DNA from 3 places in the Klebsiella grimontii genome. Region 1 is predicted to be linked to each of the others. Evidence: predicted binding sites of a transcription regulator. Region 1 holds the regulator's gene; each other region holds the start of a gene.
The links. The regulator PhoB, encoded in region 1, activates phosphate uptake and scavenging genes when phosphate is short. The targets are predictions, from matches to a motif close to CTGTCATAAAACTGNCNNAT.
Positions count from the first base shown of each region.

Region 2: uvrB (excinuclease ABC subunit UvrB) is a predicted target of PhoB. The motif match lies at 1,491-1,510, and genes of this name have one in related genera.
Region 3: kdgR (DNA-binding transcriptional regulator KdgR) is a predicted target of PhoB. The motif match lies at 817-836, and genes of this name have one in related genera.

Region 1 covers NZ_CP169721.1:4,444,150-4,446,420, reverse strand. The annotation lists gene sbcD (exonuclease subunit SbcD) at 1-623, opposite strand, end outside; gene phoB (phosphate response regulator transcription factor PhoB) at 918-1,607, shown strand; gene phoR (phosphate regulon sensor histidine kinase PhoR) at 1,629-2,271, shown strand, end outside.
Region 2 covers NZ_CP169721.1:3,890,989-3,893,259, forward strand. The annotation lists gene uvrB (excinuclease ABC subunit UvrB) at 1-1,239, opposite strand, end outside; gene ACE3MN_RS18310 (ABC transporter ATP-binding protein) at 1,941-2,271, shown strand, end outside.
Region 3 covers NZ_CP169721.1:2,115,072-2,117,342, forward strand. The annotation lists gene ACE3MN_RS10070 (MFS transporter) at 1-750, opposite strand, end outside; gene kdgR (DNA-binding transcriptional regulator KdgR) at 928-1,719, shown strand; gene ACE3MN_RS10080 (YobH family protein) at 1,763-2,002, opposite strand; gene mgrB (PhoP/PhoQ regulator MgrB) at 2,162-2,271, shown strand, end outside.

The sequences.
Region 1 (2,271 bases):
GGGAAGGCGTCGAGGGTACCGATATAAATTTCGCGAACTGCGTCGCTTTTGCTGGCGCCGACGGTGGTTAAATGGCCGCTGGCGATAATCGGCAGCGCCCGGTCGCCGCGCAGTTCGCAGGCCTGCTGGTACTGCTGCTGGTAGTAGTCGCTGATGGCGTTGAGCAACTGCTGCTGCTTCTCGCCGCTGGAGTGCCCGGCCTGGCTGGTCACTAGTTCACGCGGACGCAGGAACGGTACCGGGCAAAAAACCGCCCCCGGCGTACCGTCGCGCAGCGGCAGAATAAAGGGCGCGTGGCCGGCATTGGCCACCACCGTGGTTTTCAGGAACGCAAGAATGTCGCGCGACTCGTTTAGGGTGGCGACCGAATCGTGGTTTCCCGCCAGCACCACCAGCCGACAGCCGGTCTGCTGCAGCTGAACGACAAAGCGGTTATACAGCTCGCGCGCGTAGCTCGGCGGCGAGCCGGTATCAAAAATATCGCCCGCGACAATAATGGCGTCAACATCATGCTCCTGCGCGCTGGCCAGCAGCCAGTCGAGAAACGCCTGATGTTCGGCGGCGCGACTTTTGCTGTAAAAATTTTGCCCAAGATGCCAGTCAGAGGTGTGAAGGATGCGCATAGTTGTTCCATAGCGAAAAAGCGTAAGCGGCATTATATACCCGTCATACTTCAAGTTGCTTATGTGTTGGCTACGCGCGCTCACCTCAACCATCTGGTTACCTGTGCTTGTGGGGCTGACGCTAAGCCACGTGAATTATTGAGGGAATAACGCCGCTCTTCGGTGAGTTAAGTCCGTGTCACAATGCGAAATCCGCGTTCATCTGGCGGTCATTTTTTTCATAAATCTGTCATAAATCTGACGCATAATGGCCGCGCACTTCTATACTGATGGCTAAAAAATACAGGGTAAATAATGGCGAGAAGAATTCTGGTCGTTGAAGATGAAGCTCCAATCCGCGAAATGGTTTGCTTTGTTCTGGAGCAAAACGGCTTTCAGCCCGTCGAGGCGGAAGATTTTGACAGCGCGGTCAATCAGCTCAATGAACCCTGGCCTGATTTAATCCTCCTTGACTGGATGCTGCCGGGTGGGTCGGGTCTGCAGTTTATTAAACAGCTCAAGCGAGAAGCGATGACCCGTGACATTCCGGTGGTGATGCTGACCGCCCGCGGCGAAGAGGAAGATCGCGTCCGCGGCCTGGAGACCGGTGCGGATGATTACATCACCAAGCCGTTTTCCCCGAAAGAGCTGGTGGCGCGGATTAAAGCCGTGATGCGGCGCATTTCGCCGATGGCGGTGGAAGAGGTGATTGAAATGCAGGGGCTGAGCCTCGACCCTTCTTCGCATCGCGTGATGACCGGCGAAAATCCGCTGGATATGGGGCCGACGGAATTTAAATTATTACACTTCTTCATGACGCACCCGGAGCGGGTCTATAGCCGCGAACAGCTGCTGAATCACGTCTGGGGCACCAACGTATATGTAGAAGACAGAACGGTAGACGTGCATATTCGCCGTCTGCGCAAAGCGCTGGAACATAGCGGCCATGACCGGATGGTACAAACGGTTCGCGGTACGGGATATCGTTTCTCCGCCCGTTTCTGAATGCTGACAGGAGTGTGAACCGTGCTGGAACGGCTGTCATGGAAAAGGCTGGCGCTTGAGCTTTTCTTATGTTGTATCCCGGCCCTGATCCTCGGGGCGTTTTTAGGTCATCTGCCGTGGTTTTTATTGGCGGCAGTGACCGGTCTTCTTATCTGGCATTTCTGGAATCTGATGCGCCTGTCGTGGTGGCTGTGGGTCGACCGCAGCATGACGCCGCCGCCGGGTAGCGGCAGCTGGGAACCCCTGCTGTACGGTCTGCACCAGATGCAGATGCGTAATAAAAAGCGCCGCCGTGAGCTGGGAAGCCTGATTAAGCGCTTTCGCAGCGGGGCGGAGTCCCTGCCGGACGCGGTGGTGCTGACCACCGAAGAAGGCGCGATGTTCTGGTGTAACGGCCTGGCCCAGCAGATCCTTAATCTGCGCTGGCCCGACGATAACGGGCAGAATATCCTCAACCTCCTGCGCTATCCTGAATTTGCTAATTACATGAAATACCGCGACTTTTCCAAGCCGCTCAATCTGGTGCTGAATAATGGCCGCCATCTGGAAATTCGCATGATGCCCTATAGCGACAAACAGCTGCTGATGGTGGCGCGCGATGTCACGCAGATGCACCAGTTGGAAGGGGCGCGGCGTAACTTTTTCGCCAACGTCAGCCATGAAC
Region 2 (2,271 bases), 550 kb from region 1:
AACAACCTGGTCCACCACCTCGTCGCCGGATTTATCCAGTTCATAGGCCCCCGGCGTCGCCGAAACGTAGATCGTTTGCGGCGCCAGGGCCTCAAACTCTTCAAACTTCATTGGCCGGTTATCGAGCGCCGACGGCAGACGGAAACCATACTCCACCAGCGTCTCTTTACGCGCCCGGTCCCCGCGGTACATGCCGCCGATTTGCGGGATCGTAACGTGGGATTCATCGATCACCAGCAGACCATCGGCCGGCAGGTAGTCAAACAGCGTCGGCGGCGGCTCGCCCGGGCCGCGGCCCGACAGGTAGCGCGAGTAGTTTTCAATCCCCGAACAGTAGCCCAGCTCGTTCATCATTTCGAGGTCGAACTGCGTACGCTGGCTTAGACGCTGCTCTTCCAGCAGCTTGTTGTTCTCCAGCAGCACCTTACGCCGCTCCGCCAGTTCCACTTTAATCTCTTCCATCGCCTGGACGATGCGCTCGCGCGGGGTGACGTAGTGGGTCTTCGGGTAGACGGTGAAGCGCGGGATGGTCGACTCGATATGACCGGTCAGCGGATCGAATAGCGACAGGCGCTCAACTTCCTCATCGAACAGCTCAACGCGCAGCGCGACGTCGTCAGATTCCGCCGGGAAGATATCAATCACTTCGCCGCGCACGCGGAAGGTACCGCGCTGGAATGCCTGATCGTTGCGGGTATACTGCAGCTCGGCCAGGCGGCGCAAGATAGCGCGCTGGTCAATGATCATGCCCACCGTCAGGTGCAGCATCATCTTCAGATAGAGGTCCGGGTCGCCCAGGCCGTAAATAGCGGAGACCGACGCCACCACCACCACGTCGCGACGCTCCAGCAGGGCTTTGGTCGCCGACAGACGCATCTGTTCAATGTGTTCGTTCACCGACGCATCTTTCTCGATGAAGGTGTCCGAGCTTGGTACGTAGGCTTCCGGCTGGTAGTAGTCGTAGTAGGAGACGAAATACTCCACCGCGTTCTCCGGGAAGAACTCTTTCATCTCGCCGTAAAGCTGCGCCGCCAGGGTTTTGTTCGGCGCCAGCACCATCGTCGGGCGCTGCAGGTCAGCAATAACGTTGGCGATAGTAAACGTTTTACCTGAGCCGGTTACCCCGAGCAGCGTTTGATGCGCCAGGCCATCTTCCAGCCCCTCTTCCAGGCGACGAATGGCTTCCGGCTGGTCGCCGGAGGGACGGAAAGCAGAATGCAGCTTGAACGGTTTACTCATCAATCAGAACCTGAAGAAGGGTTGAATGGCAGGTGTTTAATTCTACTCGTCAGCTCAGCTTTTGCCAATAAAAAATACTGGATATAAAGCCAGTATCCTATTATCGTATCCGGGCTAATTCGCGCTTTTTACCGCCAACATGGGCAAATAAAAAGCGCTTTACGGGATAATCCGCCACTCTGTAGGGTTATCCCCAAAAAGTATTGTCATTTAACATTTGTCAAGCGAGAGGATGAATGTTTTATGGCAGCCGGTGACACTTTTCTTACAGGCATTGCTTTTATCTAATCAATTGATATTTAATATAATTTAATAAAAGACGGGTTTCGCGTCAATTCGCCCGCAGGCCGCGTACTCTCTAGCTTACCGCAAGTTTTCTAACTCTAATGCACAAGGTTATCCACAGGAATAGTGGATAACTGTCTGCAGCCCATGACCCGTGCCACCCGCACAAAACCGATCGCCTCGGCAAAAACCGTCGCGAAAAAAATTAATTGAATTTTTTTTGCTGTTTATCGAGGAAGAGCAGCGAAATTTTTTGCACCACATTTCAGCGCGCGGGCACCGGGAAAGTGCAAGGTCGATCCGCTTTCGCCCGGCAGCACCTGTATAGACCAGCAAATACCGAGAGTTCTTTTTCCTGGCAAGAGATTTGCAGAATCTTCTTGTCGCCTGCTATCCCAGGAAAGGAGAAAACGTCTATGTTGAGTCTACGTGCCGTGAATCACTATTACGGAAGCCAGCACACGCTGTGGAATGTCGACCTCGAGCTCAGGCCCGGTAAATGCACCTGCGTAATGGGGCTTCAGGGGATGGGTAAAACCACGCTCGTCAACTGCATTACCGGCCATCTGCCGGTGGCCAGCGGCAGTATGACCTGGCAGGACGGCGGATCGGCGCCCTATGACCTGATGCCGCTCTCCGCGCAGTCGCGCAGCGCCATCGGCATTGGCTACGTCCCGCAGGATAAACGGATCTTTTCGCAGCTGAGCGTCGAGGAAAATCTGCATATCGCCCTCGCGGCGGGCGGCG
Region 3 (2,271 bases), 2.3 Mb from region 1:
GCGGACAAAAAAGAATCCGACGACCAGCATGGCAACGATCTCTGCCGCAACCAGTTCGCCGGACTGGCCCTGGGCGAAACCGCCGAGCGCGGTAATCAGTAAACCAAAGGTGAGGGCATTCATGATCGCGCTCGGCAGGTCGAAGCGGGTGACCTTGCTGCGGCCCGCGTTGGCGGGCAGATAGCGAATCGCGAGGAGCAGGGAAATAATGCCCAGCGGAACGTTAATCAAAAACAGCCATTGCCATGAAGCCATCGAGAGAATCGCGGCGGCGATGGTCGGTCCCGCCGCGGAGGAGACCGCCACCACGAAAGAGTTGATCCCCATTCCGCGGCCGAGAAAACGCTGGGGATAAATCAGGCGAATAAGGGCAGTGTTAACGCTCATCAGCGCCGCGCCGCCGAGGCCCTGCGCCACGCGCGCCAGGGTCAGCATTTCCAGGCTTGTGGAGAGGGCGCAGGCCAGCGACGTGAAGGTAAAAAGCGCCAGGCCGATTTTATAAATACGCCGATAGCCGACCATATCGCCGAGGAAAGAGAGCGGCAGCAGCGCGATAACAATGGCGATTTGGTAGGCATTCACTATCCAGATAGAGGATGCCGGGGACGCGTTTAAATCGCTGGCGATGGTCGGCAGGGCGACGTTGGCGATCGCGCCATCCAGCACCGCCATCGACAGGCCTAATACAATGGTCAGAATGGCACCGTAACGCTGCGGTAAAGGCAGCCCATCGGAGAGTTTTTTATCCATGTGAGGTCTGTATCTTATCGGGGACTATTAACTAGGTAATAATTTTAGCATTGATTATTCAGCGGCATGTCGCAGATTTGTAACGAATAGGCAGAAGAACGATTGCGGCTCGCGGGATGCGAATTTATAATAAAAACCGGTTCTAATTTTTATAAAACAGTTGCGATGAGGTGATAAATGGCAGTTGCAGATTTGGATAAACAGCCAGATTCTGTCTCTTCGGTATTGAAGGTTTTTGGCATCCTGCAGGCGCTTGGCGAAGAGCGTGAAATTGGCATTACCGAACTGTCCCAGCGCGTCATGATGTCAAAAAGCACCGTTTATCGCTTTTTGCAGACCATGAAATCGCTGGGGTACGTGGCTCAGGAAGGCGAATCCGAGAAATATTCTCTGACCCTGAAACTCTTTGAACTTGGCGCGCGGGCTTTGCAGAACGTTGATTTGGTACGTAGCGCTGATATTCAGATGCGCGAGCTTTCACGCCTGACGAAAGAGACCGTCCACCTGGGCGCCCTGGATGAAGACAGCATCGTTTACATCCACAAAATCGACTCAATGTACAATTTGCGCATGTACTCGCGCATTGGGCGTCGTAACCCGCTGTACAGCACCGCGATCGGTAAAGTGCTGCTGGCCTGGCGCGATCGTTCCGAGGTTGAGCAGATTCTGGAAGGCGTGGAGTACAAACGCAGCACCGATCGGACCATCACCAGCACCGAAGAGCTGCTGGCGGTTCTGGATAAGGTCCGCGAGCAGGGATATGGCGAAGATAACGAAGAGCAGGAAGAAGGGCTGCGCTGCATCGGGGTGCCGGTTTTCGACCGCTTCGGCGTGGTTATCGCCGGTCTGAGTATCTCTTTCCCGACGCTGCGTTTCTCGGAAGAGCGCCTGAACGAGTATGTCGCGATGCTGCATACGGCGGCGCGTAAAATTTCCGAACAGATGGGCTATAACGATTATCCGTTCTGATTTGTGCGTGAATCGGGCTACAGAATCTGTAGCCCACTCGCGGCTAGCCGTTATCAACCACCGTGGCGCTTTTACGCAGAATAGGGCAATCGGTGATGCCGATAATACCGCTGCTGGAATGAACATACTGTGCGGTACTGATGCCGCGAGCCGTGAGATATTTACACTGCAATCCCAGCCCCCCGGCGTTCTCACTGCTGCCCATTAATACGCCGTAACCGCTTAATAACACGCCAATCCACAAGATAGCCAGCACCACAATGGTACGAATGATCAATCGCATTGTTGCCTCATTATTTGTATTATCCTTGCGTCCATTCTGGCATGAACACCAGTTGAAACAAGTCTATGATTCCTAAACTTGCCTTTCGTATTACAGTTAGCCGCGGTTTAAGAAGGTCATGTTATCCTGGCGACATCTGATACTGATGCGGAGTGTGGAGTGAAAAAATTACGGTGGGTTTTGCTGACAGTCATCATTGCAGGTTGCTTACTGCTATGGACTCAGATGCTTAACGTAATGTGCGATCAGGATGTACAGTTCTTCAGCGG